4 regions of the Sutcliffiella sp. FSL R7-0096 genome follow, and region 1 is predicted to be linked to each of the others. Evidence: riboswitches for the same ligand, from Rfam matches in the RefSeq annotation. Region 1 holds a riboswitch; each other region holds the start of a gene.
What was found. A riboswitch is a leader RNA that binds a small molecule or an ion and turns the genes downstream of it on or off. The one in region 1 is predicted to bind S-adenosylmethionine.
Positions count from the first base shown of each region.

Region 2: another riboswitch for S-adenosylmethionine. It lies ahead of MKY77_RS15980 (sugar ABC transporter substrate-binding protein); the one in region 1 lies ahead of MKY77_RS02945 (YezD family protein).
Region 3: another riboswitch for S-adenosylmethionine. It lies ahead of MKY77_RS01960 (methionine biosynthesis PLP-dependent protein); the one in region 1 lies ahead of MKY77_RS02945 (YezD family protein).
Region 4: another riboswitch for S-adenosylmethionine. It lies ahead of MKY77_RS05550 (methionine ABC transporter ATP-binding protein); the one in region 1 lies ahead of MKY77_RS02945 (YezD family protein).

Region 1 covers NZ_CP152003.1:541,444-548,939, reverse strand. The annotation lists gene MKY77_RS02955 (inorganic phosphate transporter) at 1-541, opposite strand, end outside; gene MKY77_RS02950 (phosphoadenylyl-sulfate reductase) at 572-1,288, opposite strand; gene MKY77_RS02945 (YezD family protein) at 1,577-1,738, opposite strand; SAM riboswitch class I at 1,796-1,900, opposite strand; gene MKY77_RS02940 (hypothetical protein) at 2,022-2,483, opposite strand; gene MKY77_RS02935 (diacylglycerol kinase) at 2,615-3,535, opposite strand; gene MKY77_RS02930 (flotillin family protein) at 3,814-5,349, opposite strand; gene MKY77_RS02925 (hypothetical protein) at 5,362-5,895, opposite strand; gene MKY77_RS02920 (D-alanyl-D-alanine carboxypeptidase family protein) at 6,134-7,039, shown strand; gene gatB (Asp-tRNA(Asn)/Glu-tRNA(Gln) amidotransferase subunit GatB) at 7,157-7,496, opposite strand, start outside.
Region 2 covers NZ_CP152003.1:3,110,191-3,117,686, forward strand. The annotation lists gene MKY77_RS15975 (sugar ABC transporter ATP-binding protein) at 1-445, opposite strand, end outside; gene MKY77_RS15980 (sugar ABC transporter substrate-binding protein) at 506-1,618, opposite strand; SAM riboswitch class I at 1,723-1,828, opposite strand; gene MKY77_RS15985 (hypothetical protein) at 1,947-2,216, opposite strand; gene MKY77_RS15990 (alpha-glucosidase) at 2,834-4,504, opposite strand; gene MKY77_RS15995 (hypothetical protein) at 4,731-5,963, shown strand; gene efp (elongation factor P) at 6,402-6,959, opposite strand; gene MKY77_RS16005 (Xaa-Pro peptidase family protein) at 7,231-7,496, opposite strand, start outside.
Region 3 covers NZ_CP152003.1:344,507-352,002, forward strand. The annotation lists gene metH (methionine synthase) at 1-491, opposite strand, end outside; gene MKY77_RS01950 (bifunctional homocysteine S-methyltransferase/methylenetetrahydrofolate reductase) at 484-2,343, opposite strand; gene metC (cystathionine beta-lyase) at 2,327-3,529, opposite strand; gene MKY77_RS01960 (methionine biosynthesis PLP-dependent protein) at 3,526-4,644, opposite strand; SAM riboswitch class I at 4,905-5,025, opposite strand; gene cydD (thiol reductant ABC exporter subunit CydD) at 5,629-7,362, shown strand; gene cydC (thiol reductant ABC exporter subunit CydC) at 7,359-7,496, shown strand, end outside.
Region 4 covers NZ_CP152003.1:1,084,676-1,092,171, forward strand. The annotation lists gene MKY77_RS05540 (MetQ/NlpA family ABC transporter substrate-binding protein) at 8-835, opposite strand; gene MKY77_RS05545 (methionine ABC transporter permease) at 851-1,501, opposite strand; gene MKY77_RS05550 (methionine ABC transporter ATP-binding protein) at 1,491-2,522, opposite strand; SAM riboswitch class I at 2,602-2,709, opposite strand; SAM riboswitch class I at 2,806-2,914, opposite strand; gene MKY77_RS05555 (hypothetical protein) at 3,238-3,411, shown strand; gene MKY77_RS05560 (SDR family NAD(P)-dependent oxidoreductase) at 3,465-4,247, opposite strand; gene MKY77_RS05565 (alpha/beta hydrolase) at 4,515-5,504, shown strand; gene MKY77_RS05570 (hypothetical protein) at 5,699-6,457, shown strand; gene MKY77_RS05575 (M14 family zinc carboxypeptidase) at 6,626-7,496, shown strand, end outside.

The DNA.
Region 1 (7,496 bases):
AGAATGCCTCGAACACCCCCATCACCACGACAAGCACCGACAATATCGGAACGGCCCGGGATGATTTAACCCACCGATCTATCACTCTATGTTTCAGCACCCAGGTGGCCCCGATTGCAAGCAAGAATGCAAGGACAGGGGTCAAAAGCCAGAACGAAACAATCCAGGCGAGCTTTCCGACAAAGACAGATTGATAGACGATTCCGGCACCGACGACTGCACCGACCGTCACTTCACTCGTGGAAAGCGGGATGCCAAACACATTCGCTAAAAATAAAGATAGAGCCGCAGATGCAATCACAATCAGTGCAATGGCAACGGTAAAGGTGCTTTGCGGCACAATCCCACTTCCCATCGTCTTGACGACCTCGCCCCCGCCAAGCCATGCCCCAAAGAATACCGCAATCCCGCACAGAACCAAGGCAAGATTTCTTTTGACAACTCCTGATCCATAGGCGATACCCATGGATGCCGCCGCACCGCTCGCCCCTATATTCATGGCGAAAAATAGACCAACGATGACGGCCATCGTAACTAACATGCTTTTTCCTCCTTCACTTCCCAGACAACCTTAGTTTGTATGCAGTCCGCACTCCGTCTTGCCACTCCCCGCCCAACGGCCAGCGCGGGAATCTCCGGCTGCGCCGACTGCCTGTGTACAGGGAAAGCAGCCGATGCTTGGATATCCTTGGTCATGGAGCTCGTTATAAGGAAGCCTCCTGATACGGATGTGATCCCAAACATCCTCCCATGTCCAATGGATGAGCGGACAGATTTTAATATTTTTGAACTTATCATCACGATTCAGGAAGTTTGTGTTGGCCCGGGTTGGTGACTGCTCCCTTCTGAGACCGGATATCCATGCCTTCCTTGGCGTGAGCGCTTCTTTTAGCGGTTCCACCTTGCGAATGTGGCAGCAGAGGCTAGGATCTCTTTTCCAAAGGGCCGTGCCATGCGCTGATGCTTGTTCTTCCAAGGTTAGCGCTGGCTTCCTTTTTTCGATTTGCAATTCCGGGAATCTACTTTCTATCTGTTCAATGACCTTATAGGTTTCCGGAAAATGCAGATCTGTATCTAAAAACACAATATGGGCATCCGGTTTTACTCTTTGAATCAGGTCGATCAGGACCACCGCCTCGGCCCCAAAGCTTGAGGCATAGATGATATCATCTGATGAATAGGCCTGATAAGCCCATTCCAAGACGGCATTTGCGCCTTTTGAAGGATCATGTACCTCAAAGTCTGTTGATATCTCCTTCCAACTTTCATACGTTATTTTCTGGTTCATCTTCTTGTTGCTCCTTTCTTTCCCAACGAAAAAAGGCAGCCCCTTTACATATGTGCTTGTGCATGCGAGCTAAGCATCATGTAAAAAGACCGCCTCCAGTTTGTCTGGTCAGCGCTTATTTGATTTTTAAAATGTCATTAAACACGTTGGTGATTTACGCAACGGGTTACGCTTTCCTGGGGGCGCTTGTGGAGCCTCCTCGGCAAGCCTGCGGGGTCTCCACTAAGCGCTACCTCCCGAAGGAGTCTTCGCCCTTTGCTCCAATCACCAACTGTATTCTGGCAATATTTATTTTTTCTGAAGGCGAACCTTCTCATTTTTTTCTATCTGAATGACTTTTCCATCCTGTACGACAAGGGTGATAGATCCAAATTTGATTGATTGCAGCATCCTTTCCAAGTGAGTTACAACATCATCCCATTCCGATTGTGCCAGTTGGCTCGCCTCCATTTCACCAAATAAAAAACGCCTCTTCCATTATGGAAAGGCGCATTGTATGTATCCTGCACCTTATCTTCCAAAATGGGTATCCATTTTGCTGGAATTGGCACCTTGCTGTTCGCAGGTTGCCGGGCTTCAACGGGCCAGTCCCTCAGCCGCTCTAGATAAGCGTTTCATTTGTGTTGTTTTTAATAAAATTAATCCTACCATACTTATATGAATTGTCAACAATGATATTGACAGTTTTTTTGGATTTTTTCGATTTTAGGAAGTTGGTCCTATCCAACTCCGTTTATTTACCGATTTTTTTAAGCTTCGTTCCATCTTTCACCAGCACGGCTTGATACATCTTTCCAGCTTTTGTTTCAAACATAACTCCTTGGATGGTTTCCTCTATTTTTTCATAGGTAATAATATCTCGTTTTGTCAGGCCGTTAGAATCAAAGGTCACTTTTCCTTCCAGCTTTAACTGGCCGTTACCAATCTCATCCGCCAACTCAATTTCATGGTCAAGCATACGCTCCTCAATCCAACCTGCAAGTAAAGGCTCCAACGTTTTTTCATTTATTTTTAGATTTTCACTATATGTAAGAATCATGGAGTAGCGGACATATTGAACCGTCCCATACTCATTTTCCCCCATCCCAAGCGAGAGGGACGAGATATCCATTACTGGGTCCGCTTCCTTTTGTGTTTCTAAACTGCAAGCCGTCAACAGGTATAACAAACAGAATAAAGCCCCTATTTTCTTCAAGCTACTTCCCCCTTTACACCCCGTACTTCTTCTTAAACCTTAACATATTTTTCCTTGTCTACGTTATAGGAAAATAAAAATGGTGCTAGAATCCCATGTTTGGGGGTCTGGCACCATTTTAGAATGTATTTCTATTGGCATTTAGCCATTTCGATTTCTTTACGCTTTTCAGCTACTATTACATCTAAATGACGGTATAGGTTAACGAACTCGCCCGGAAGCAGTCCACCGTATTCTCCATCCAGGTTAAGTTGCATTTTTTCGTGCGTGTTTACTTTTACCCGATTGGCTTTGGTGTAGATGACAAGCGGATCCTTCACATGCTCGCCGCGAAGCGCCAATGAGGCAATCCGGATAAAGTCGGCGATGTTTGCCTTTTTAAGGATGATCATGTCAAACATGCCGTCATTCATGCAGGAATCAGGTGCGAGTTTCTCGAATCCTCCAACCGAATTGGAAAGTGAAACGAGGAAAAGCATGATTTCGCCTTCGAAAATCTTCCCGTCGTATTCAATCGTTACGTTTGTTGGACGAATGGAAGGAAGCATCTCGATCCCCTTGAGGTAGTAGGCAAGCTGTCCCAGCATCGTTTTCATTTTAATCGGTACTTCATAGGATAGCTCGGTCATTTTCCCGCCACCGGCAATGTTCATGAAGTACTGGTCATTCGCTTTTCCAATATCAACAGGCATCGGAACCCCTGTTGCAATGACATCGACACAACCTAAAATATCATCGCGTGGAAGGTCCAATGCTCTAGCAAAGTCATTGGTTGTTCCGACTGGTATCACACCAAGCAGCGGTCGGTATTCTTGTTCGGCAAGCCCGTTGACCACCTCGTTAATCGTACCGTCTCCACCAGCTGCCACAACCAGGTCATAACGGCGCTCCACAGCAAGCCTCGCTGCTACGGTTGCATCTCCATGTCCGGTTGTTGCGTGGCATGATGTCTCATAACCAGCCTTTTCTAATCTAACCAACACTTCTGGCAAGTGCTTCTTAAATAACTCACGTCCAGAGGTTGGGTTATAAATCACCCTAGCTCGTTTCATTTCCCATCATCCTAAAATTATATTTAACTAAGCCCTCTTTTATATCTATGTCTTGTCCTGCTCTTTATGTTGTCTGATAAGATAGTTATATTTACCAATACCACTAAGTAGTGAACCTGTAATCCACTACTGATAACATATTAGCCTATTCGGTGTGCTATATGCAATTAAAATGAAAATTTCGAGAAATGCGGTTAGCATCCTCCCGAAAACAAAACCCCCACCCGCATCACTACTTCTCGGAAGTAGCAGCTGCAGATGGGGGCTAAAGCTCATAATTATTCTTCTGTCTTCTTCTCTTCGCTCTTTTTGCTTGTAGCGATTTCGCTGGTCAAGCTGTCGATGCTGTGACGCACATTCGCTTTACCTGAGAAGTTTTCGATAAGTTCTTTTACATCAATCCCGGAAGATGCCTTCAGGGATTCCTGTAGAGTGGACATCAGGTTTGTTGCATAGCCAGAAACCTTGTTAGCGCCGCCGTTTTCACCGCTGCTGCCAGTGTCGACAACCGTGATCTTGTCGATGTTGCCAAGTGGAGCTGCGACTTGCTTCGCATATTCAGGAAGCATTTTGATGATCATGTCTAGGATAGCCGCTTGACCGAACTGCTCGAATGCTTCTGCGATTTTCTCTTTCGCTTCCGCTTCTGCAAGACCTTTCAGGCGGATGACTTCTGCTTCGGATTCCCCTTGCGCTCTTTGTGCATCGGCAATCGCAAGACCGTCGATACGTACTTTTTCCGCTTCCGCTTTTGCCATTGCTTCAATGCGATATTTATGTGCATCCGCTTCTGCCATTTGCTTCATCTTATCAGCAGATGCAGCTTGCTCAACAGAGTAACGGTCTGCATCGGCTTTTTTCTTGACTTCGGAGTCGTATTGACGCTCACGACGCAGGATCTCTTTTTCCTCAAGCTCGATTTGCTTTTGACGCTCGATGATTTGGATCTGCATCTGTTGCTCGGTTACTTCCTGCTTCGCACGCGCTTCCTCTAAGTGATACGCTTGGTCAGCACGGGCTTTCGCGATGTCTTGCTCGCGGCGGTACTCGGCAACCTTCATTTGATTTTCTTTTTCCGCTTCTGCGATTTCAGTCGCACGCTCAAGCTCTGCGCGTTGTGCATCTTTTGCCGCTTCCGCACGCTTGATACGAGTTTCTTTGTCCGCTTCCGCTGTTGCAATGTCTGCGTCACGCTTTACTTGCGCAATACGTGGTTTCCCAAGGGACTCTAGGTATCCGTTGCTGTCACGAATGTCACGGATTGTGAAAGATACGATGATCAATCCCATTTTCGCTAAATCCTGGGATGCGACACGTTGTACTTCTTGCGAGAATTTTTCACGATTCTTATAGATTTCTTCTACTGTCATGGAACCTAGGATGGAACGAAGGTGACCTTCTAGTACTTCACGCGCTTCGTTTTCCAGATCCTCTTTTCTTTTTCCTAAAAATTGCTCTGCAGCTGTTGCGATGTCGCCGATGGAATTGCCGATCTTGATGATCGCCGTTCCGTCCGCCATGACCGGCACACCTTGCTCCGTGTAAACTTCCGGTGTTTTCACATCCAGTTTGATAGATAGCAAGCTTAATGGTTCAGATTGTTGGAATACCGGTACGATGAACGCACCTCCACCTCGTACAATCTTGATTCTGTTTCCTGCTTCGTCTGTGTGGACATTTTTGCCACCTAGGTAGCTACCAGTGATAATTAGCGCTTCGTCTGGACCGACTGTTTTGTAGCGTGCTACGAAAACGACAATCAGGACAAAAATCAGTGCGACGACGGCACCAATGATAATTACGATTTCAGGCATTTTCTCTTCCCCCTATTTATTATAGTTTTCTAAAACCTTTTCGTATGGAGTGACAGAGACCACCCCGGTTTGGACATCGATGATCAGGACTTCCGTATCATAAGGTATTTCCTCGTTCTCAAAGCTCTGTGCAGACCGTGAAACGGTGCTTCCCCCGATGCTCAGTACGACTTCCCCGAACCCATCTTTCGGAACGGAGATGATGACTCTTGCAAGCTTTCCTTTTAAGTCATCGTCTGTATAGCCGAGTGAGGAATCGGCGGACTTGATTGGTACAAAAACAAAGATGTGAAGCAAAATGACTAGTAGAAGTGCAAGGACGGTGGCAATGGCCAACACCAGCAAGCCTGATAGCGGCGAATACTTTTCAACCAGATAGCCTGTTGCTCCGAACACGGTAAAGAATGAAAAGATAAGAGCTGGATCAATAGGTAACACGTCAAATATCACGTCCACCACATCAGATAATAAAACATAGATCAGCGTCAAGCCGCCAAAGATGATGAGGCACCAAAAGTAGAGCGTCATCATGTCCAATCCAAACATCGTCATAAGCCATCGTTTCCTTTCCTGTTGTATTGAAGGCAATCACCTTTGGAATCCTGATCCCCCTTCCAAAACTTCCTTCCGCTATTATATACGGGTCATTCCTCCTAAAGGTTTCAAAAAGATTTCTATTTTTCTACCTTTTTCTAGGACGATGATAGGTGTAAAATAATAGTAGGAATTTACAAAAATCTACCTATTTCATCATAAACTAAACTAAAGGGGAAAACTATCACTTATGATAAAAAAAGGAATTATTTGTGGCGTGACCTTGAGCCTTTTGGCAGGTTGTACAAGTTTTGATAGTTTAGGAGAGGAAAAGGAAGCGTTGGTTGGCACTGCACATGCCTTTAAAACGGCGGTTCCACAAATGACGGATTATGATATGGCGTGGGATGTTTTTTTTGAAAAAGGAGGGGCAGAATCGCTAGAAGAGGAAGACGGGGCTGAGGAGGTACCCTCCGCAGAGGAGGATCCTGAAGAGGCGGTGAACGAGGAGGATCCTTCCCATCCTGCTGACGCAGAAGACCCGTCGGAGCCTGAAGCGATCCCTGTCGTTGCCAATCCTGGCGCGATGAATGTCATGGTCAATAAATTCTGGTCGCTACCGGAGGGGTACCGCCCTGGGGACTTGATCAAGCCGAATGTGCCGTTTTCCTTCGGGGATGAAAACAGCGACCGTTCCAAGCTGCGTGCCGAAGCCGCCGAGTCGCTTGAGGTCATGTTCCAGGTCGCCAAGGGGGAGGGCATTGAGCTTTACGCACGCTCCGGCTTCCGTTCTTATGAAACACAAGCTGCTATTTTTAAGAATGAGGTCGCCGCATTCGGCTATGAGCGGGCGGTCCTTTATGTGGCCCTGCCCGGAACGAGCGAGCACCAGACGGGGCTTGCCATGGACATCACCGCTAAAAGCGTGGGCCTTGAGCTTGTGGAGAAGTTTGAGGGTACTGCAGAAGGCAAGTGGCTTGCTGAGAACGCCCATCATTATGGCTTTATTCTGCGCTATCCGAAAGGGAAGACTACTATCACGGGGTATGCATTTGAGCCTTGGCATTTCCGGTATGTTGGAGTGGAGATCGCTGGGGAGATTTATGAGAAAGGGATCACATTGGAGGAGTATTTTGGGGACGTAAGGGAGTTTTAGGTTTGAGGGCGCTGTATTGGCGCTTTTTTTGTTTGGATGCCATTCGACACACTTCGACAACCACCAACCTAAAAAACAAAACCCCAACATCCGTAGTTGGGGTTCTGCCTATAGTGGTTAGCGCTTCTTAATTTCCTCAATCAAAATCTTGTTCACCATTTGCGGGTTTGCCTGGCCTTTGGAGGCTTTCATGATCTGTCCTACAAGGAAGCCGATGGCGCGTTCTGTTCCTTCTTTGTAGTCCTGGACGGATTTTGGATTTGCATCCAACGTTTCGCCGACCATTTTACGAAGGGTGCCTTCGTCCGAGATTTGGACAAGGCCTTTTTCTTTGACGATTTTCTCTGCGTCGCCGCCGTTTTCGATCAGTTCCTTGAAGACTTTCTTGGCTATTTTGGATGAAATGGTGCCGTCTTTAAGAAGCTTGATCATGCCGGCAAGTCCCTCTGGAGTCAAC
Region 2 (7,496 bases), 2.3 Mb from region 1:
ATGTCAGCGAGCTTACCAGCCGTTTGGTAGAGATATTACTATTCAACTTCTCCAATTGTGCGGCTGCTTTCTTATGTACATTTTTCCAATGGATCCACTGCTTGCTACCAGCGTGCTGCACCGTCTCTTGCAACATGATATTTTCTGCAACTGTGAGAGTTGGTATTAACGCCGCATCCACTTCCTGATAAACGATTTGCATTCCTGCTTGTTGGGAGTCAGTTGGATTAGAAATTGAAAGTTGCTTTCCTCCGAGTTTGATTTCCCCGCTAAAATGATCGTACGCTCCAGACAGCACTTTCATCAACGTCGATTTCCCAGCACCATTGGCGCCGATTAAGGCATGCACACGCCCAGGTTTTGCGGTAAATGTCACCTGGTCCAGTGCTTTCACCCCAGGAAATTCTATGGATATATCTATCATTTCAAGTATTGTGTTTGTCATTCTGCTCCCCCTTTCTTTAAACATACAAACACTCCCTCCTGATGAAGAGAGTGTAGTCTATTATTTTTTGTAATGCTCTTTCAATGTGTTCATCCACTCTTCTAGAAAAGCGTCCGACTCTCCCCAACCCTCCACAACAGATGAGAGGTTGCCCATGTTTACGGCTTCGCTTGATTTTTGTAGCTCTTCTTGAGAGATTAAGGAAGCTTCCAAGTCATAAGTTTGCGGAGTTTCTTCGTCGGCAAGTTTTTTTGCTAGCAATCTAAGGTTTACCGCACCAATCAATTTCGGGTCCACAGCGGCAGTGTATTTCCACGGACTTCCTTCCGTACCGATTTCCTGTAGGTCCGCATTGGAAACATCAATGCCGTAAATCTTGATTTCTTCTCTGCCAGCCTCTTTCAACGCACGCGCTGCTCCAACTGCGAATGCATCCCATGTGGCAAAGATTGCATCAATGCTTCCTTTAGGGTGCTTGTTCAACATTGCCGCAACCGCGTTCTGTGTTTGAACGGAAGTATCTGCCGCAGCAACTCCAAAGCGTTCCACTTCGTTCAGACCTGGATTATTGTCTAACGTTTCTTTGTACACATTGTTACGTCGAACCATTGGCGGGAATCCGTCTACCCACAGATACACCACATTTGCTTCCCCGTTGAAATCGTTAACGAGTTGGTCAAGTGCTAATTTTGCCAGCTCCTCATCATCTTGAGAAGTTAATGTAACTCCTTCAATGTTTGCAAGATCTCCATTGGAATCGAATGTCACCACTTCTTTGCCACTGTCGACAAGCTGCTGGACACCTTCCACTGTTGCCGCATCATCACCGTGTGAAATAATCACCCCGTCATAATCTTGGTTAACAGTCTGATTAATTGCATCATGGAATTTGGCACTGTCACCATTTGCAGTGAATACATCCACTGTAAACCCAAGGGACTCCCCTTCCTCTTTCGCTCCAGCTAAAAATTGAGCCGTATGATCATCCCCGCCAATTTTTCGGATTACCTTAATTTTTGCACCTTCTCCATTTGCAAACTGTTCTGGTACATTTTCAATCGGCCCCTTTGGCTTACTGCTTGCAGCAGTGTCACCTCCACCACTGCACCCTGTCAATAATAAAGTCGCTGTTGTTAATGCCACTATTCCTTTTTTTATAAAGTTTCTGCTCATAATTTCCGCTCTCCTTTTTTTGCTTTATTGCTTTAATAAAATAAAAAAACCTCTCCAAGAAAGAGAGGTTTGAGCGCTAAATGAAATCAAATAGACTTGTCCCTCTCTTATCTTTCAAAACATCACTGTTTTGCAGGATTTAGCACCAATTCCAAATGGAACGGTTGCTGGGCGTCATAGGGCCAGTCCCTCTGCCACTCTTGATAAGAGATCGAAATATTTAGTTTATTAAAAGAATTAAGTATTACTTTACTGCCTTAAAGGAGAAGTGTCAATGGTTTTTTTTATATTTTTTAATGGATATTAAAAGTAGCAGGTATTTTGTAAATTAATGTCCACCATCTTCCCCTCCGTCTTCACTGTCTTCTCCACTATCACTATCTGCTTCCTCAGTATTCTCAAAAAAATCATTAATCTTATCAACTATGCCTTGCTTATGAGGATTGTCTGTATTCATATGGTGAGCATGGATAAAACTCTCTATAGTGAAAATTTGTACCGCCTCTTGTTTACGCCTACCAATAAAGAAAAAATAAATACTAATGATCATTAATATTAACAATACAAATATGATTGACAGCCATACAATTGTACTCAATATTCTGCCCCCTTATTTTCCAAATAGGGAAAAAGATAAAGACTAGTTATTTCATTAAGAGAAATGGATTACCAAAGAGGTAATTACGATAATATATGTGCCAGGCTGTCTTAATAGTAAACAAAATGGTAATTTAATGTGGAACAAGCCCGATTGGTTTTCACTTCTCGTTCCAATCTTCATGACATAGACGTGCTCATAAGGCTGATGAGGACCTCTTTCTTACCACCTTCACGAAACTGACGTCCTCATAAGGTCGATGAAGACCTCTCTCTTCACATTTCTACCAAACCGACGTCCTCATAAGGTTGATGAAGACCTCTTTCTTCACATTTCTACCAAACCGACGTCCTCATAAGGTTGATGAAGACCTCTTTCTTCTCCTCATCACCAAACTGACGTCTTCATAAGGCCAATGAGGACCTCCCTCTTTCCTTCCTTACCAAACTGACGTTCTCATAGGGTTGATGAAGACCTCTCACATTAGATTTTATCGAATCAGAGGTCTTCATCATCATCGCCGCCTAGAAAATTCGTTACCTTCCTCCTACCTAAAACTCTTCTCCTACCAAAAAAGAAAAGCCCCACCCAAATTGGTGAGGCTTTCCCAGCATATATTATTTCGCTACCACATAAACACGAGTTTCATAAGGCTTCAATGTCAGCTCAGACACATCTTCATGTGCAGCAACTTCATAGTTTTGAAGACGAAGGTCTGCAGAATCCACCTCAAGGCCATCAAGCTCTACATTTACTTCTTCTTCACTCAAGTTACATAATACAACCGCCACTTTGTTATCAAGTGTTCTTGTATAACCGTAAACTTGTGTATCATCTTCAAGAATCAGATTATATTCACCATAGACAAATACCTCTTCTTCTTTACGGATTTTGATCATGTCGCGATAAAAGCTTAATACGGAATCCGGGTCATTCCATTGCTTCTCCACATTGATGGTTTTGTAGTTTTCATTCACGCCCATCCATGGAGTGCCCGTTGTGAACCCTCCGTTTGACTCGTCGTTCCATTGCATTGGAGTACGGGAGTTGTCACGGCCTTTAGCCCAGATGATTTCCATCACTTTTTGAGCTTGCTCCTCTCCTTTAGCACTCTCAATGTCATAAAGATTTTTCATTCCAACATCATCATAATCGTTAATGCTGTCAAACTTCACATTCGTCATCCCAAGTTCTTGACCTTGGTAGATGAAAGGAGTTCCTTGCATTAAGAAATACAATGCACCAAGGGATTTTGCACTTTCTACTAGGTATTCTGTATCGTTACCCCATGTAGAAACAGAACGAGCTTGGTCATGGTTTTCAAGGAATAAAGCATTCCATCCATTTCCTTCCAAACCTTTTTGCCATTTCGTCAATGTCTTTTTCAGTTGAAGAAGGTCTACTCCGCCTTCTGTTCCTTTTTCCCAAAGACCAAGATGTTCAAATTGGAAGATCATATTAAACTTCCCGTTCTCTTCGCCAACCCACTCATCTGCTTGGTTCAGCTTCACACCATTTGCTTCCCCGACAGTCATGATGTCGTAGCGCGCAAACGTTTGCTCTTTCAATTCCTCAAGATGCTTTTGAATACCTTCTACATTCATCATGTAATCAAAAGATGGAACATAATCTAATCCTTTTGGATTAGGCAGATCTGGGAATCCAGGCTCTTTTTTGATATGAGAAATAGCATCCACACGGAATCCGTCAATCCCTTTATCCAACCACCAGTTGATCATATCGTACAAGGCAAAGCGAACGTCTTTATTTTCCCAGTTTAAGTCTGGCTGTTCTGTAGCAAAGATATGCATGTAATACTGGCCAGTCTTCTCATCCAGCTTCCAAGCTGGACCATTGAAAATACTTTCCCAGTTGTTTGGCTCCTTGCCGTCTTTCCCATCTTTCCAAATGTACCAATCGCGTTTTGGATTGTCCTTAGAAGATGCTGATTCAATGAACCATTCATGCTGATCAGAAGTATGATTGATTACCAAATCAATGATAAGCTTCATGTCGCGGTTATGCACTTCTTCTAGTAACTCATCGAAATCCGCCATGTTCCCGAAGTCTTCCATGATATCTTGATAATCACTGATATCGTAGCCATTATCCACATTCGGAGACTTATACATCGGACAGATCCAAATAACATCTATACCCATATCTTTTAAATAATCTAGTTTAGAAATAACTCCTCGTAAATCACCAATACCGTCCCCATTGGAATCCATGAAACTTCTAGGATATACCTGATAGGCAACTGCTTCTTTCCACCATATCTTTTTCAATCATGATACACTCCCTTATTAACTACACTCTACTATGATAACGGTTGCATTTTATTGCGTAACCGTTTGCACAAATCTTTAAAAAAATATAACCTGGAATAATTCCACTACTTTACTATACCATCTTTTTCACTAATTTCAACTTAAATTCTGATTTTGTTTTATTCATGAAATGAACGTAGATGGTAACACTAACTGTTAGGAATATTTTAGGAGGTTTCGAACCATGAAATATTTATGGATTTGTTTGCTAGTCATCATGATTATATTCACCCCTAACGCTACTTTTGCCGCAGCAAATGACCAACCAACAGCAGCTTTTACAAGATACCACTCGTTATGGCTCTTTGATGGCAAAGAGGAGAGAGCCATACATGAAAACATTAATGTAGGGAATTTCAGCTGGTCTTTTGATGGGAAATGGCTCGTTTATGAAGCAAGACAGATAGATAAAGAATCAGAAGAACCAGAGATATGGTTATATAACACAGAAACCAACAGTTCCACTAAGCTCAAAATCGCTGGTCATGATCCCCTATGGAACCCGGTTGACCATACGTTTGCATTCTTGACTGGATCCATCCTGTGTGTAGTGGAGCTCTCTTCCGGTACGCCGATTATTCATCAACTTACTGGAGGTGTATCTAATTTTACTTGGGACGGGAATGGAGTCAATTTAATTGCTTCAGCAAGTGCGGCATTATTTCCTGACGGATGGAGCCACCCTAGACTTTACGAAGTTCATTGGGGTATAGAAAAAGAAGAGCATGAAATGGATGTAAAAGTCACCCCTCTCCACACCATTGGATCTCCCCTGAAGTATGATGACATCTCTATACTATCGGTGGATGTAGAAAACTTTTCCTGGTCACATGATGGGAAAAGCTTAGCAATGGTGGTCGCGCCGACTGCTTCGTGGTCTGCAGACAGCAACATGCTCAGTGTGTATGTGAAAGAAAACAAACTTTTCATACCACTTGGGGAGATCTTGCTTGATCCCAATTGGATAAAATGGGCGCCAACCAAACCTCTTCTAGCCTCTATTCAGGGTGGTGGTCGCATGACAGCCGGCGTCAAAAACAAAGTTCTAACGACTAGCACCATAATTCCTAATTATAAAAAGACACATACGCCAAAAGGGTATGCGGATGTAGACTTCGACTGGGTGGATGATGAAAGAATTGTGGTGGCACGGGGACGAGAAACCAGTGAGAGTTCGAAAGAATTTAAGTCGTCATTGTATTTGGTGGCGTTGAAGGAAAAAGAAGCTGTGAAGATTTCTGAACCACCAGTGGGTTCTTCTGATCGTGAGCCTGTAGTGTTGAATAAAGGCACTTCGTTGGCTTGGGTTCGGGAAGATGCAGATGGAAGAAGGCATATTTGGTGGAGTAAGTCAGATGGTACGGACGGACGTATGCTTGTGGAGAATGTGTTTAATGTGGTTTGGTTTGGTAAGTAGGGTGGTTGTTTTTAGGGTGAGTTTTGTGATGGGTTACTTAAGATAAGTAGGAGCTGTGGAGTTACATTGTTCGGCATGCTTATTTACCTCTATTTTTATGAAAGACGGGTTCAAACAGTGCATTTTTGGGGTGCTAAAAAGGTTCGGACAATTATCGGGTGGGTTTGGACATTTTCCAGGTAGAAAAATAGAGTGTTCGGACAATTGGATAAGGATATTCGGACAAGAATTTCCAAGGTCTGGACATTTCAAAATTTGGTTCGGACATTTGTGGCCAATCTTCGGACAAGATCGCAAAATCTTTGGACAACTTTTCAAAAACTTCGGACAAGTCCAGCAAATCTTTGGACATTTACTTAATTCAGCCTTAAACGTCACCACCGAACATAAAAAAGAAAAAATCCCGCCACCAAAGCGGGATTTTCACTTTCTCTAAAATTACGCTCTTGAAACGTAAGAAGCGTCAGTTGTATTGATGATCAATACGTCTCCTTCATTTACGAAGAACGGTACGTTAACTGTCACACCAGTTTCCATAACTGCTGGCTTAGATCCGCCGGAAGCTGTGTCGCCTTTGATTCCAGGCTCTGTTTCAGCTACTTTTAGTTCTACTGTATTTGGAAGCTCGACACCAAGCGTCTCACTTTGGTACATCATGATGGCAACTTCCATGTTTTCTTTCAAGAACTTCAATTCGTATTCGATTTGAGCTGATGGAAGTTCCAGCTGGTCATAGGATTCGTTGTCCATGAATACGTGCATGTCTCCATTTGCATAAAGGTATTGCATTTTGCGGTTGTCTATCTGTGCTTTTGCTACTTTTTCACCAGCACGGAACGTTTTTTCTTGGATGGCACCATTACGTAGGTTACGTAATTTAGAACGTACGAATGCTGCTCCTTTTCCTGGCTTAACGTGTTGGAAATCCATTACACGCCAAATGCCGTTGTCTACTTCGATTGTTAAACCTGTACGAAAATCGTTTACTGAAATCATTTATTAGTTCCTCCTAAAGCTATGTAAAATAATGCCCTAAACGTATTGTATCCTTGAGTGCCTTACTCTAGTCTACACGACGTAAGATACACTTTTACTAGATGACTTTGTTATAACAACGCTGTTGATTTCCACACGTAAGGCTCGCTTTCCTAGGGGCTGACGTAAGCCTCCTCGGCTTCGCCTGCGGGATCTCCACCTAGCGCTATCCCCCTAAGGAGTCTTCGCCTGTCGTTCCAATCAACAGCTTTGATATATCCTTTAACAATGTTTACAAAATAATAAGTTCTTTTGTAGAGAAGGAAAGTGTTTCGTTACCTGTTTCTGTAACGATTGTATCGTCTTCGATACGCACTCCGCCTAATCCAGCAACATAAATGCCAGGTTCTACTGTTACAATCATTCCCGGTTCTAAAACGGTTTCTGATTTCACAGATAAAGAAGGACCTTCATGCACTTCCATTCCAAGTCCATGACCAGTAGAATGTCCGAAGTACTCCCCATACCCTTTTTCTGTAATGTAATCACGTGTCAGTG
Region 3 (7,496 bases), 200 kb from region 1:
TCTACTAAAAGACAATCGGAGCCGCCGTCCAGCAATCCACGTGCTTGCTCCTCAAAGGAATCTGTTAACGCATCAAAGGTGGTTCCACCCGTAACGCTCAGTGTTTTCGTTGTCGGACCGATGGAGCCTGCCACAAAGCGGGGCCATTCCGGTGTGGACACAAGAGCTGTTGCACGCTTGGCAATTTCCGCTCCTAAACGATTAATTTCGTAAGCCTTGTATCCAAGATCATATTCATCAAGGACAAGATCAGTCCCGCCGAAAGTATTTGTCTCCACAATATCGGCACCGGCGTTCAAATACTCCACATGGATACGCTCGATGACATCAGGGGCGGTGATATTCAGGTTTTCATTACAGCCGTCGTATTCTTCTCCACCAAAATCATCAGGTGTAAGATTAGCTTGCTGTAGCATCGTTCCCATGGCGCCGTCCATGATCAATATTTTCTTTTGCAGCTGTTGTTCTAGTAGTGTGATAGGTTTAGACATTTTGAACCCTCCTGGATGAATGGAACGGACCGTATTTTTTGGCATAGGTGGCAAGCTCGACTGTCAGTTCATAACGCATGAATGGTGTGATCAGATAGATGCCATTGAATAGTTCAAGTGCCGCATCCAGCAGCCCCTTCGCGATGTTCAGCCCCTCAAGGCTTGCCTGCTGCGGGTCATCCTGGTGATGGTTCATCGCTTCAAGCACCTGTGGAGTCAGCTTGATTCCCGGCACCTCATGGTGAAGGAAATTTGCGTTCCTGCTGCTGATCAACGGCATGATGCCAATATAGATGGGGGCATCGATATGTTTGGTAGCATGATAGACTTCCAATAATTTTTCCTCTGAAAAGACGGGCTGACTGATAAAGTAGTCTGCTCCCGCATCTATTTTTTTCTCCAGCCGTTCGACGGCCTTATCGATGACGCGCACGTTCGGATTGAAGGCTGCCCCGACAGAAAAGTTGGTGCGTTCCCCAAGCTCTTTTCCGGAAAGGGAGACGCCCTGGTTGAATTGCTTGATCATATTGATCAGTCCGAACGACGTCACATCGTAAACGGAGGAGGCCCCAGGGAAATCACCGACCTTCGTCGGATCACCAGTCACGGCCAGGACATCGTGGATGCCTAGCTGATGCAGTCCCATCAAGTGGGATTGCAAACCGATGAGATTTCGGTCGCGACAGGTGATATGGATAAGTGGGCGCAAGCCGATGTCCGATTTCACGATCGAGCCGAGTGCGGTGTTGCAGACCCTTGGGGAGGCAAGGGAATTGTCCGCCAACGTTAGCGCATCAATGCCCGCATCCTTCAACGCCTGTGCGCCGCTCATGAATTTTTCTGTGTTCAACTTACGCGGTGGATCTAGCTCCACGATGATGGATTGTTCCTTTTTTGCCTTTTCAAAAATAGGTGTCGGCACGTCCTTCTTTTGCGAAGGGATGATGATTTTTCTTTCTTTTCGCTTTACCTGCTTTTCTTTTAAAGGAGCTACGTCCTGAAGCGCCTCGGAGAAAGCCTGGATATGGGCAGGCGTTGTCCCGCAACAGCCCCCTAGCAAACTCACACCCTGATCCCGAAAAGCCAATGCCGTTTGTTTAAAATATTCGGCATCACTCTCGTACTCCAGCTTCCCGTCGACATAGGAGGGAAGGCTCGCATTAGGATAAGCAGAAAGGTAGGCATGCTTTGGAATCGATACCTCCTCGAGCGTCGAAATCATGTGGAAAGGTCCCAACCTACAATTGAGGCCAACGATATCTGCACCAAGTGATTCCAAGCGGTTGAGGGCATCTGTGATATGCACGCGGTTCTGCAGGAAGCCCACTTCCTGAAGGGAAACCTGGGCGATGATGGGCAGGTTCGTTTCTTTTCTAGCAATCTGCAAGACTGTTTCCAGTTCCTCGAGGTCATAGAAGGTCTCCAGCAAGATCCCATCCACCCCTTCAAGCAGCAGGCAGTAAAGCTGCTCCCGGAAGGTGCGTTTGATCTCCTCAAGCGGAATGGCTTCAGGCTTGATGGCACGGATGCCGCCAATTGTACCCACCACATGGGCGTCAGGTTGATCTGCCACCGCTTTTTTGGCCAGCCTTACCGCTGCGCTGTTTATTTCTTTCACCTGATCCTGTAACCCGTAGCGCTCTAGTTTATGATAATTGGCCGCATACGTATTTGTCTGGATGAGGTTCGCACCGGCATTAAGATAAGCCTTGTGGATGTTATAAATTTGACTAGGATGCGACAGGTTCAGCTCCTCAAAGCAACAATCCGATCCGAAGGAATAGAGGAGGGTCCCCATCGCACCGTCTGCAATCAATATTTTGTCCTGCTGTAAACTATCTAAGATTCCCATGATATACCCTCCGTTGTTCTAGGTCTGCATTTCTAGCTGTAGTTATCTGTTGTAATGCCTGTTCAAAGTCATTTATTAAATCATCCGCACTTTCGAGGCCTACTGACAGGCGAAGTAAAGAATTCGAGATGCCACGTTTCAACCGTTCTGCTTCTGGCATCGCCGCATGGGACATTTTCGCCGGGAAGGAGAGGATTGATTCCACTGCCCCTAAGCTAACGGCAAATACGGGGATCTCCACCTCACCGACAAATTTCCGGAGGTCTCCTTCACTGTGTAGCTCAAAAGAAAGAACGGCACCTGGTCCCTGAGCCTGCCTGTGTTGAAGCGTGAAACCGGGATGGGTCGTCAATCCTGGAAAATAGACATTCTTTACAGCAGGATGCTTTTCTAGGTAACTAGCAATCTTGTAGGCTGACTTTTGTGACTGTTCGAGCCTGACATGCAACGTCTTGAGTCCTCTTAAGACGAGCCAAGCATCTTGGACACCAAGTACGGCCCCGAAGGAATTTTGCAAAAAGGCTAAACGATCCGCAAGTACGGGATCCTTTGCCACCGCAAGTCCTGCCACCACATCACTATGTCCGGATAGGAACTTGGTGGCACTGTGAAGGACAAGGTCCGCGCCAAGCTCCAGGGGCTTTTGCAGTGCCGGTGTCAGGAAGGTGTTATCAACAAACGTCCAGGCTCCCGTGGATTTGGCAAGTGTGGATATCGCCGTGATGTCCGTCACTTTTAACAAAGGATTAGATGGTGTCTCCACGTAGAAAAGCTTGGTGTTGGCTTGAATGGCTGCTTTCACTTTATCCAAGTCCGTCATATCCACAAAAGTATGCTCCACTCCATAGCGGGTCAGCACCTCTGAAACCATCCGGTAAGTACCACCATAAACGTCTTCTGAGATCAATACGTGATCCCCTTGTGAGAGAAGGAGGAAAGCAGTCGAAATCGCCGCCATCCCGGATGAAAAGGCAAAACCTCTTGTTCCTTCTTCCAGCTGGGCGATCGTTTCCTCGAGGGCCTCCCGGGTCGGATTGGCAGAACGGCCATAATCATATTTGCCAAAGGAATCGATATCTGATTGATGGAAGGTGGAAGCATGTTGAATGGGCACGCTGACAGCACCATTGCTCTTGTCTACCTTGTGGCGATTGTGCAACAGCTTCGTTTGAAAAGAATGGCTCACGATAGGACCTCCTTTTGGATGGAAGCAGCCTTTAGCGCCGCCTCTAAGTCTTCAATCAAGTCTTCTGCGTCTTCAATGCCGACCGAAAAGCGCAACAGCCTGTTGCAAACACCGGTCTCGATGCGGATTTTTTCCGGGATGTCCGCATGTGTCTGGGTGGCAGGGTACGTGATGAAGCTTTCTACGCCGCCGAGGCTTTCGGCAAAAGTGATGAGGTTGAGGTTCTGGAGCAACGGGTTCACCCATGCCTCATCTTGGATTCGGAAGGAGAGCATCCCGCCCCTTCCCGGATACAGCACATCTGTGATGGCATCGTGTTGTCTCAAGTAATCAGCAATTCGCTTCGCATTCTTTTCGTGCCGTTCCATGCGAAGGGAGAGAGTCTTCATCCCGCGAATCAATAGCCACGAATCGAATGGACTCAGCACGGCGCCAGCTGCGTTATGGTGGAGGGAGAGTGATTCACAAAGCTCCGCGCCTTTTGCGACAATGAGTCCTGCGAGCACATCATTATGCCCGCCAAGGTATTTGGTGGCGCTATGAATGACGATGTCTGCGCCTAATGTTATGGGGTTTAATAGAACAGGAGTGTAGAACGTATTGTCAACGATCAAAAGGATTCCGTGAGCTTTCGCAAGCTGGGAAACGGCTTCAAGATCTGTTTCTACCATCAGGGGATTGGTTGGAGTCTCCACAAAAATGGCCTTCGTCTGTGGAGTGATTGCGTCTTCGATACGTGAAAGATCGGTCGTGTCCACATAGCTACAACACAGTCCCCATTTCTTATAGCCTTCTTCAAAAAGACGGTATGTGCCGCCGTACAAATCCTTACATACGATAAGATGGTCACCGGTCTTGAAAAGGGAAAGGATCGTCAAAATCGCAGCCATGCCGGAGCTACAGGCAAACCCTTGGTCGCCGCCCTCGAGGTCTGCAATCGCTTTTTCCAACACATGTCGCGTCGGATTTCCGGTTCTTGTGTAGTCATAACCTGTTGATTGCCCAATCCCTTCGTGTCGATAGGCAGTGGAGAAATAAACAGGCGGATTGACGGTTCCAGTGGCAGTTTCTGAGCGGTTTCCAATTTGCGCAAGCTTCGTTTCCGTTTTATACATGATAAAGGCCTCCTATATTTGCAAGTGACGACTTTCTATAGGCAGAGTGGATGGGGATTCAGTCTTCCAAGGTGTGAGACTCCGGCGGGAGAAGCGTGTCAAGGGTGGCCCCGCATAAGCTGAGGAAGCTCACAAGACCGCCCGCGGAAGCGAACACCTAGAACGGAAAGCAACAGGGGAGCTTCAGAGATAAGAAAAGGCCGAGAATAAAAAGAAAAAGCCTTCTATAAGAAGAAGACTTTTCTATCAAAAGTTCATTCTTCTCATCTCTGCAAGCATCACAGCTTGCTGGAATTAGCACCTTTTCAACGTCCGATCTAACGGGCGCTGCTGGTTGCTGAGGTGTCTTCGGGCCATTCCCTCAACCTCTCTGGATAAGAAAGTTCACTATTTAATTATCTGAACAATTTAATTATTTTACTAATTTACAACAGGTAAGGGGGAAATGCAATGTTTTTTTCTGAATGATTTAATTTTATGCGGTAAAGGGGTGGGGTAGAAGTTGCAAGTATGGAATTTTTGTAAATGATTAATACGTTTGATGAAAATTACTTTGTATAGTAGATCTTTCAACTAATCCCTTCACAATAACGCTTAATTCCTTCGTTAACTTGTTCAATTCCCTCACAACGACTGCCATTCCTATAGATTTGGTGTCATGGAGGAATTTCAAAAAATTAATCCCTTCACAAGAGAGAGAAATCCCTTCATAAGTGGAAAGAATTCCGTCATATCTCCTCTTAATCCCATCATAACGCAAAAAAATCCCTTCACATGAAAAGGAGGGCCCAATTGTAGCTTGAAAAATCCGTTACTTTAATAACGGAAGAGGGAAAACATAAATATGTCATAAAATGGTCAATCCCAAAAGAAGAAATTCAAACGGGCATGTTATATAATGTTAACTATAAAGTATGTGAAGTTTTTCACTAACTAAACTATTCCATCCGATTTTCACTTACAGAAAAGAGGGGTTTTAACGATATGACTGATTTAAAAACGATCGCAAAATCACATAGAGGCACAAGAATGACGCTAATCCTAATCGCCATCCTGACAGGGGCGACGGTCATCGGGCAGGCGTATTTCTTTGTCACCATCGTCGATCGCGTGTTCCTAAGGGGCCACACGTTCCAAGAGATCCTCCCATTCCTTGGGGGGCTTCTTGCGGTATTGGCTGCAAGAGCGGCATTGGCCTATTGGAGCGGTCTCACCGGCGTGAAGCTTGCTGCCAAAGTAAAACGCGATTTCCGGATTGCCTTGCTCCGTAAATTTTCTAATAGCCCGGTTCAAGCTTCCCTAAAAGGTCAATCTGGCCAAAAGGTGAGCGTCATGATGGATGCGGTGGATGAAATTGATCCGTATTTCAGCAGGTATGTGCCACAGGTCATCCAATCGAGCATCATCCCGATCATGATCTTGATTGCTGCATTCAGCCAGCATGTAAATACAGGGTTGATCATCTTGGTCACAGCACCGTTCATTCCGATTTTCATGATTGTCGTAGGCTTGAAAACGAAGAAGAAATCAGAAGAGCAGATGGATAAACTGAACGCATTTTCCGGAACGTTCCTTGATACCTTGCAGGGGCTGACGACGTTGAAGCTGTTCGGTCGCTCTGCCAAGCAACAAGAAACAATTGAAAGCAGTAGCTTAAGCTTCCGTGATGCGACGATGGAAGTGTTGAGAATCGCATTTCTATCTTCCTTGATGCTTGAGTTCATTTCGATGCTTGCCATCGGATTGATCGCGCTTGAGGTAGGATTACAGCTTGTTGTTTTTGAAAATGTGACGTTCTTTACTGCTTTTTTCGTATTGGTATTGGCACCTGAGTTCTACCTTTACCTGAAGGAGCTTGGAAGCGCCTTTCATACAGGGCGCGGAAGCATGGGAGCAGCGAAAAAAGTGACAGATGAGCTCGCAGAAGAGGAGGCACCTATGGAATGGGGAGACGAATCCCTAACAACAGAGGACGGTCCGCCTTCTATCCAATTGAAAAACCTGGGCTTCCGTTATGGGGAACAAGGCTTTGCCATAAATAATTTATCAGTGGATATTCCGCCCTATACGCAGCTTGCCTTGATTGGTCGAAGTGGTGCGGGAAAATCAACATTGCTCAACCTGATGGCAGGGTTGATCCGCCCGACAGAAGGCGAAGTGCTGGTGGATGGAAAACCATTATTTGAATATGAGGAAAAAGGATGGTTTGACCGTGTGAGCTATATCTCGCAGAATCCTTATCTTTTTTCCGGAACAATAGCAGAGAACATCGCTATCGGTGGAAAAGCGGAAGCGACACAAGCGGAAATAAAAGCCGCTGCGGAGAAAGCGGGAATCCTGACGTTAATAGAATCTTTACCTGAAGGCTTCCAAACGAGGATCGGAGAAGCGGGAAGAGGATTATCCGGAGGGGAGAAGCAGCGATTAGCGTTGGCACGGGCCTTTTTGAAAAAGCCGTCGGTTATCCTGTTCGATGAACCAACAACAGGACTCGATCTGCAGACAGAGCGGATATTGCAAGCTTCCATGAAGGAACTGGCCAAAACGTCGACTGTCATTACCGTTGCACACAGACTGCATACGATCAAAAAAGCGGACTCCATTTTACTGCTCGAATCAGGTGAATTAATCGCCCGAGGAAAACATGAAGAGCTGGTCGAAGCAGTACCGGCTTACCGTGAAATGGTGTCTGCCCAGCAAGGAGGGAGCGCAGGATGAGAGAATTAGCACATGTTGTGAAACTGGTCATGTTGGAAAAGAAAGACATACTCCTGTCCATTTTGCTCGGATTCTCTGCAGGGATTACGGCTGTGGGGCTGTTTGCCTCTAGTGGTTACCTCATTTCCAAGGCG
Region 4 (7,496 bases), 540 kb from region 1:
TCACTCCTTATTCTTTATTAGTATCAACGCCGATTTCACTTAATGGAACAAACGTGGGAATCGTACTGCCTTTATATTCTTTTTCAATGAATTCTTTCACATCGTCTTCTTGATACAGTGCGGCAAGCTTCTGTAAGTCTTCACGATTTTTATCCTCGGTACGGACAGCAATGATGTTGATGTATGGTGTTGCAGTATCATCTTCATGGAAAATGGAGTCTTCTGTAGGGTTAAAGCCAGCATCAACGGCAATTCCGTTATTGATGATGGAAGCAGCTACGTCTGGTAAAACACGTGGCGTTTGACCTGCTACTACCGGGATGATTTCAAGATTTTTTGGATTTTCCACGATTTTGTCCAATGAACCGTTCCCGTCAAAATCCTCCGTAAGAGTGATAAGGCCTGCATCTTGAAGGAGTAAAAATGCTCTACCCATGTTGGTCGCTTCGTTTGGTACGGCAATTTTTCCGCCTTCCGGGATATCCTCCACGTTTTCATACTTCTCTGAGTATAGACCCATTGGTGCGATAACGGTTGTGGCAATCGGTGTTAGATCTAGATCATGCTCTTTGATAAATGCTTCAAAGTAGGAAATGGTCTGAAACGCGTTAGCATCCAGTTCCTTTTGTGCCAAGGCTAGGTTCGGTTGTACATAATCGGAGAAACTGACTATCTCAATGTCCAGTCCTTCTTTTTCCGCCTTCTTCGCTACAAAGTCCCAAATTCGATTGTCGGTGCCGCTCACTCCGATTTTAATGGTGTCACTGTCATTGGAGCACCCTACTGCTGTTAGTAAAAGAATGGTTAAAATAGCAAAGCTAAGTAATTTTTTCATGATGTTTGTCTCTCCCTATCGTCTTCTGATTTTTTTGGATAAAATGTTTCCGGAGCTTTGGATCGCCTGGACCATCACGACCAGGATGGCAACGGTGATGAACATGGTGATTTCATCGAACTGTTGATAGCCGTATGTAATCGCAAGGTCACCGAGGCCACCGCCTCCAACGGCCCCTGCCATTGCGGAAGCCCCAATCAAGCCAATGGTTGCGATGGTGATGGCAAGTACCAGCGAACTCAACGCTTCCGGTAAAAGGAAACGAAAAATGATCTGTCTTGGTGTAGCCCCCATCGCCTCTGCGGCTTCAAGTACACCTGGTTCCACTTCCAACAACGAATTTTCTACTAATCTTGCAAAATATGGTGCCGCATAAAAGATGAGCGGTACGGTTGCGGCGGCGGTTCCAATGGAGGTTCCCACTATCAGTCTCGTAAGCGGGATGATCGCTACGAGTAAAATGATGAAAGGTATCGAACGTAAAACGTTGATTATTGGATTTAAAAAGTTAAATAGTACATTGTTTTCTAGAATATGTCCCTTTCTCGTCACAACTAACAGCACACCAAGTGGTAAGCCAATCAGTACGGAGAATAGTAGGGAAAAGCTGACCATCGATAAGGTTTCTAATAAGGCGTCAATAATTTGATCGGAACTAACTCGCATGTGCATTCACCTCTTTCACTAATACTTTTTCTTGTTGTATGAAAAATAAAGCGCGTTTGATTTCGGAAGGTTCCCCTTTTAACTCCACAACCAGGTTTCCAAAGGGAACACCTTGCAGTTCGGTAATGTTTCCGAAAAGGACATTCACATCCACATGGAACTTCTTAGCCACCTGGGACAGGAAGGGCTGGCCAGCTGAAGCACCGACAAAGTTGATTCGGTAAATTCCTTGGTGATCATCTTTTTGACTAACTAGATCCCTAATCGATGAAGGCAACTTATCATTCAAGACAGAACTGACGAAGTTCCGTGCAGTTGAGGTCTTAGGATTGGAAAATAGGTCAAAAACCGAACCGTGTTCAATGATTTTGCCTTTTTCAATGACAGCCACTTTATCGCAAATATCCCGGATGACTGACATCTCATGGGTGATCATCAGGATGGTGATTTTGTATTCCAGGTTTATCTTTTTCAAAAGCTGAAGGATGGAGCTTGTTGTTTGTGGATCAAGGGCTGATGTCGCTTCATCACATAGCAGGACGGAAGGTCTCGTGGCCAATGCCCTGGCAATTCCGACTCGTTGCTTCTGCCCACCAGAAAGTTGGTCAGGATAGTTATCCTTCTTATCACCAAGCCCTACAAAGTCGAGAAGCTCCTCGACTCTTGTTTGGATGTCCGCTTTTTTAACATTACTGATAAGAAGGGGCATTGCTACGTTTTCATATACCGTTTTCGAGTTAAGTAAGTTAAAGTGTTGAAAGACCATTCCAATCTTTCTTTTAGCATTTCTTAAATTTTTGGGTGATAGTTTTGAAAGATCTACTCCACCGACGAGAACTTTCCCTGATGTTGGTCTCTCTAGCAGATTCACACAACGAAGGAGAGAGCTCTTTCCGGCACCGCTGAATCCGATGACTCCGTAAATCTCGCCTTCTTCAATGCTCAAGTCGATGCCATCTAGCGCATGTACTTCCTGCTCGCCACTTTTGTAGACCTTTTTGACGTTCTTGAATGTGATCATGATGTTTCCTCCTTATTGGAAAATAAAAATGCCCTTTTCTTGGAAAGACAAGAAAAGGACATCGCTATGTAGATGCTCTTTCTTATCTTTCAAGCGTTAATGCTTGATGGAATTGGCACAGTGCTTCACAAGAAAGCCTGTTGCCGAGGTTTCACAGGGCCAGTCCCTCCACCTCTCTGGATAAGAAAACTAAATTTATTCAATTGGAAAACTCGGGTTTAGAATACAAAAAACCTCTTCTTAGCAAGTAAGAAGAGGTTAGCGCCCGTGCATGCTTATGCTCTTCTTATCTTTCCAAGCATGATTGCTTGAAAGGAATTGGCACAGTGCTTTATAAAAAGCCTGTTGCCGAGGTTTCACAGGGCCGTTCCCTCCACCTCTCTGGATAAGAAAATAAGTTTTTATTTGAATGATGATAAGTTTATAACGGTTGTGAATGGATGTCAACGTTTTTTTGAAAAATAAAAAATATTAGAAGGAACTTAAGGTGTAGCATGTACTTATCTCTGAATTATTATATCAGTACTCTTATTCTTAATTAACATATAAAGCCCCTTGACTCAAATAGTTTACCAATAGCTATTTTAGCATCATGCAGAGTGGGAAAGAAATAGGTCATTGGATGGACCATTGTTTGGAAAACCTTATCCCAATCCTTATAAAATAAGATATTCTAACACATACTTAGGAATATGATTCAGTGGAGGTGAAGGTATTGAAAGATTGGAATGAGCAATCTGCTAAAAATAACAATATCCAGCCTGATTTAAAACTTGCTACTGAACAATTGGCTGATAAAAAGGTGCAATTTGATGTACAAGAGCAAATTGGAATGGAAGCGATAGGGCAGGAAGAGAAAGATGTACCACCTGGCAGTGTAAATCAATAGATTGCAAGTAAAAAAGGTAAGCATGTGGCTCACCTTTTTTACTTGCAAAGACTCTAGAGGAGGGATTCTGCTCCATCAATAAAGATTTGGCTGCCAGTAATATGACTGGAAGAATCTGAGGCCAAAAAAGAAATGAGGTCTGCAACCTGTTCCGGCTTGCCTGGTTGATGCTCTAAGGGGTGGGAGCTATCGGGATACTCAATGGGAATCTTGATTTTTTTGAGTTCCTCTTCCTCTGGGAAGGTGTTTTTTTCGATATTCGTTTCTATCGCCCCTGGACAGATTATATTGACCCGAATATGATATTTTGCCAATTCAAGCGCCGCCATCTTTCCAAAAGCAACTTGTCCTGCTTTGGAGGAACTGTAAGCGGACATTCCGAAACCACGGAAGGTTCTTGTACCATTGATGGAGCTGGTGATGATGATACTGCCACCTTGGGCTTTCATATGGGGAATTGCATGCTTTACGGTCAGGAATGTACTTTTTAGATTGGTGTTCAGGGTCTGATTCCAATCTTCTTCATCAAGATCTTCAATAGGTGCCACTTTCCCATTTATCCCTGCATTTGCAAAGACGATATCAAGCTGTCCCCAGCGATCGAGCACCTGCTTGAAGCTTGCCTCAAGATCTTTGGTATCGGAAACATCAGTCTGGAGTGCCATCGCTTCTCCACCGGCTTCCGCTATTTCCTGTCTGAGCTGTTCGGCATCCTCTTCCTTCAAATCAAGTATCGCTACCTTTACACCACTTTTGGCGAGTCTGATTGCACTTGCCCTGCCAATTCCGGAGGACCCACCAGTAATAATGGCAACCTTCTCTATGTTCCTATTCATTTATCTCACTCCTTCAAAAACAAGTTATGAGAATCATTTACCCATTTCTGAAAAGAAGCACACATGGGGACCCTTGTCCCAAGATGCACTTCCTGATTTACTGATAGGAGAATGGGCTGTTTTGAAAGCGGTAGAGATTATAGACGAATTAGAATTTGAAAGCAGATAAAACTAGAGTCGGGAATTGGATTAAACTGTGGAACTAATTTAATGTCTACTTCGTATAGGTAATGAATGTAACTTTTATAAAAGAAAGTAGAGGAAAAGATGAACACTAAGAAGAGATTCAGTTTCCGCAAAATATTGAAGTATATATCAGTAGGCTTAATAAGTATGGTTGTATTGTGGGTGGCGTTTCATCATGTAATGGTTCTCTTCGAAAAGAACAAGTTTGAAGCTACAGGACAACTGGTGGAAGTGGATGGTAACCGTATGCATGTACATGTTGAAGGTGAGGGAGCAAATACTATTGTTCTACTTCCTGGATTAGGAACTTCAGCGCCAGTACTGGATTTTGAGCCACTTATGAATGAGTTGAGCAAGAGTAATAAAGTAGTAGTCGTAGAGCCGTTTGGTTATGGATGGAGTGGGAAGACTGATAAGGATAGAACGGTAGAAAATGTGTTGGAAGAAGTAAGGACAGCGTTGCAGGAAGCGAAAATTGAAGGCCCATATATTCTGATGCCTCATTCTATTGGCGGAATCTATAGTACGTACTATGCAAATACATATCCTGAAGAGGTTGAAGCGATCGTGGGTATTGATCCAACACTTCCAGCGGCGGTGGAATATTTTGATGTACCGGTTCCTACTATGCCAGGTTTCCTTAGGGCGATTCCGCCGAGTGGGATTGCAAGGATAGTGGTAGCTGGAAATGAGGAGGATTTTTTACCATTGACAGAAGAAGGGACGTATTCAGCTAATAACCTAGAAATAACGAAAACTCTAACTGTCTGGAATGGCTACAATAAAAATATCATCATGGAAGCAAATGAGATTAGTAATAATATCGCCAAAACAATTAACATGACGTTTCCGTCCGATATACCAGTAATGATTTTTACACCGAAGGACGAAAAGGTAAATCCGGCTGGAAGATCTACTATAACCTTTTATGAAGAGCAATTAACAAATGTAGTGAAAAGTAAAATTGTACCGTTAGATGGCCATCATTATTTGCATTGGACAAATGCAAAAGAGATGAGTGAGCATGTTGGAGAGTTTATAGATGAATTTCAAGATAACAAAGACTATTGAATTTACGATTTTACATTTTGTAAATAAAATGAAAAGCACTGGCTATATGCTGGTGCTGATTTTATGTTTACTGTCCTGAACTATTGTTAACATATTATTACAATTTTAATGAGACAAAGTGAAACCTAAGAATATATTAAACGTCTTATTAGTAGGAGGTGGATAGAATAAAAGCTTATAAATTTATACTTATAATGTTAATAGTTGTTGTGAGTGGTTGTAGTCAGAAGCTGAGTAGTGACGTTGAAATAGCAAAACAACATCTTGAAGGAATGGGGTACTCCGTTGTTTCCAATAAGGGGGAAGGGGAAATCCAGTTCCTTACATCACAGCTTGAGGAGTTGCCGACAAGACAAATTTTGGGTGTCCAGACTGGTGAGGTGACACAGTTCCTGAATAAGGATATAGTGACGGTCAGCTTTATGATTAGCAACCATCCATTGGATGATATGTATAACAAAGGGAAAACCAAAGCTACTGTGTTTGTAATAGATAATGAGGTGGTTGGTGGTTGGTCATTACCTCATGCAAGTCAAGCTTTAGTAGGTGGGGTTTACTCACTGGACGGTAAGACCATCGAAGAGGTGCATGGGTCTAATCAAGCATGGGTTTCCAAGATGGAAAAGGCAGTTTCAACTAAGCCTATCAAGGTGGAGAAACGAGCGGATATTGGATACGTAACAATAAATATTTTGGAAACACAAGAGGATTTTGAAAGACTGGAAAGCTTTTTTGAGAATAAAGTGTGGCAAGAAGGAATAGAGGTGCAAATGGCCACACCTCCAGAGTACCGATTTACGTTGAACGGTTCAAATTATGCTGTTTGGGTGACGCCTCTTGGTGATGGGCTTGAGCTTGTCAGAGAAGGGGAAGGGATGTACATGAAACTGGGTGTAGATCATTCGGCTGTTCTGTATGAGTTGATGACAGGGGAAGCGTTCTTAAGTGAGTAGAACGTACCTTTTTTAACTGCTTTTCTTATAGGGCTTTCTGCTTAATTCCTTGCCTCTTACAAAAGTTTTGTCAAAAAAAGAAAGGAGTTTATCCTTATTTACAGATTATTCGATAAAATTTAATCTAAATATGTAGGATTACGAAATAATTTAACTAAGGAGGAAATTATGAAAAAGATCAGTAAAACGGTATTAGCGTTATCTTTAACAGGTGTAATGACGATTGGTACGTTAACAACAGGAACTCTTCCGACAAGTGCGGTCGGAAACGGTCCTAATTACAACGGCAATGAGTCTATTCAGACTTCCATCCTTACTACATATGATGAGTTAGTGGAATACTTACAAAAACAAGAAGCAAGGCAGCAGGCGATGGAACTTGAAGTTATTGGAGAAACGGTAAAAGGCCGAGATATTTATATGGCCAAATTCGTTAAAAATGAGGAGAATCCCACCATTCTGTTTTTGACTCAACAACATGGAAATGAGCAGCTGACTACAGAAGGGGCCATGGAATTTATTAAACACCTCGGAACCGGAAAAAATCAATCCGTATTGGATCATGTCAATATCCTTGTTATTCCAATGCTGAATGCGGACGGCGCGATGGGTGATGTGAACTTTTCAACAGATAATTACATTGCAGACGGGGATCGTCATTTAACGCGAGCAAATGCTAATAACTATGATTTAAACCGAGAGCATGATAAATCAGTAGAAGCGATGCAGCCTGAGGCACGTGCACTCCATACAAATGTTTTTGAGAAATATGACATTGACTATTTAATCGACTTGCACCATCAAGGAACGCAGAGTGAACGTGACGGGAAGCTTGTGTCCGGATCTATCCTATACCCAACAAGCCCTAATGTTGATCCAGCTGTAGTGGAACAGTCCAAGCAGCTAGGGGCAGTGGTGTTCCATGAAATCGAGTCAAAAGGTTGGGGGCATCTTGGAAAGTATTCTGGAGGTAATACAGATAATATCGGACGAAATGGAATAGCTTCCAGGTATGATATCGCGACACTGCTATTCGAAA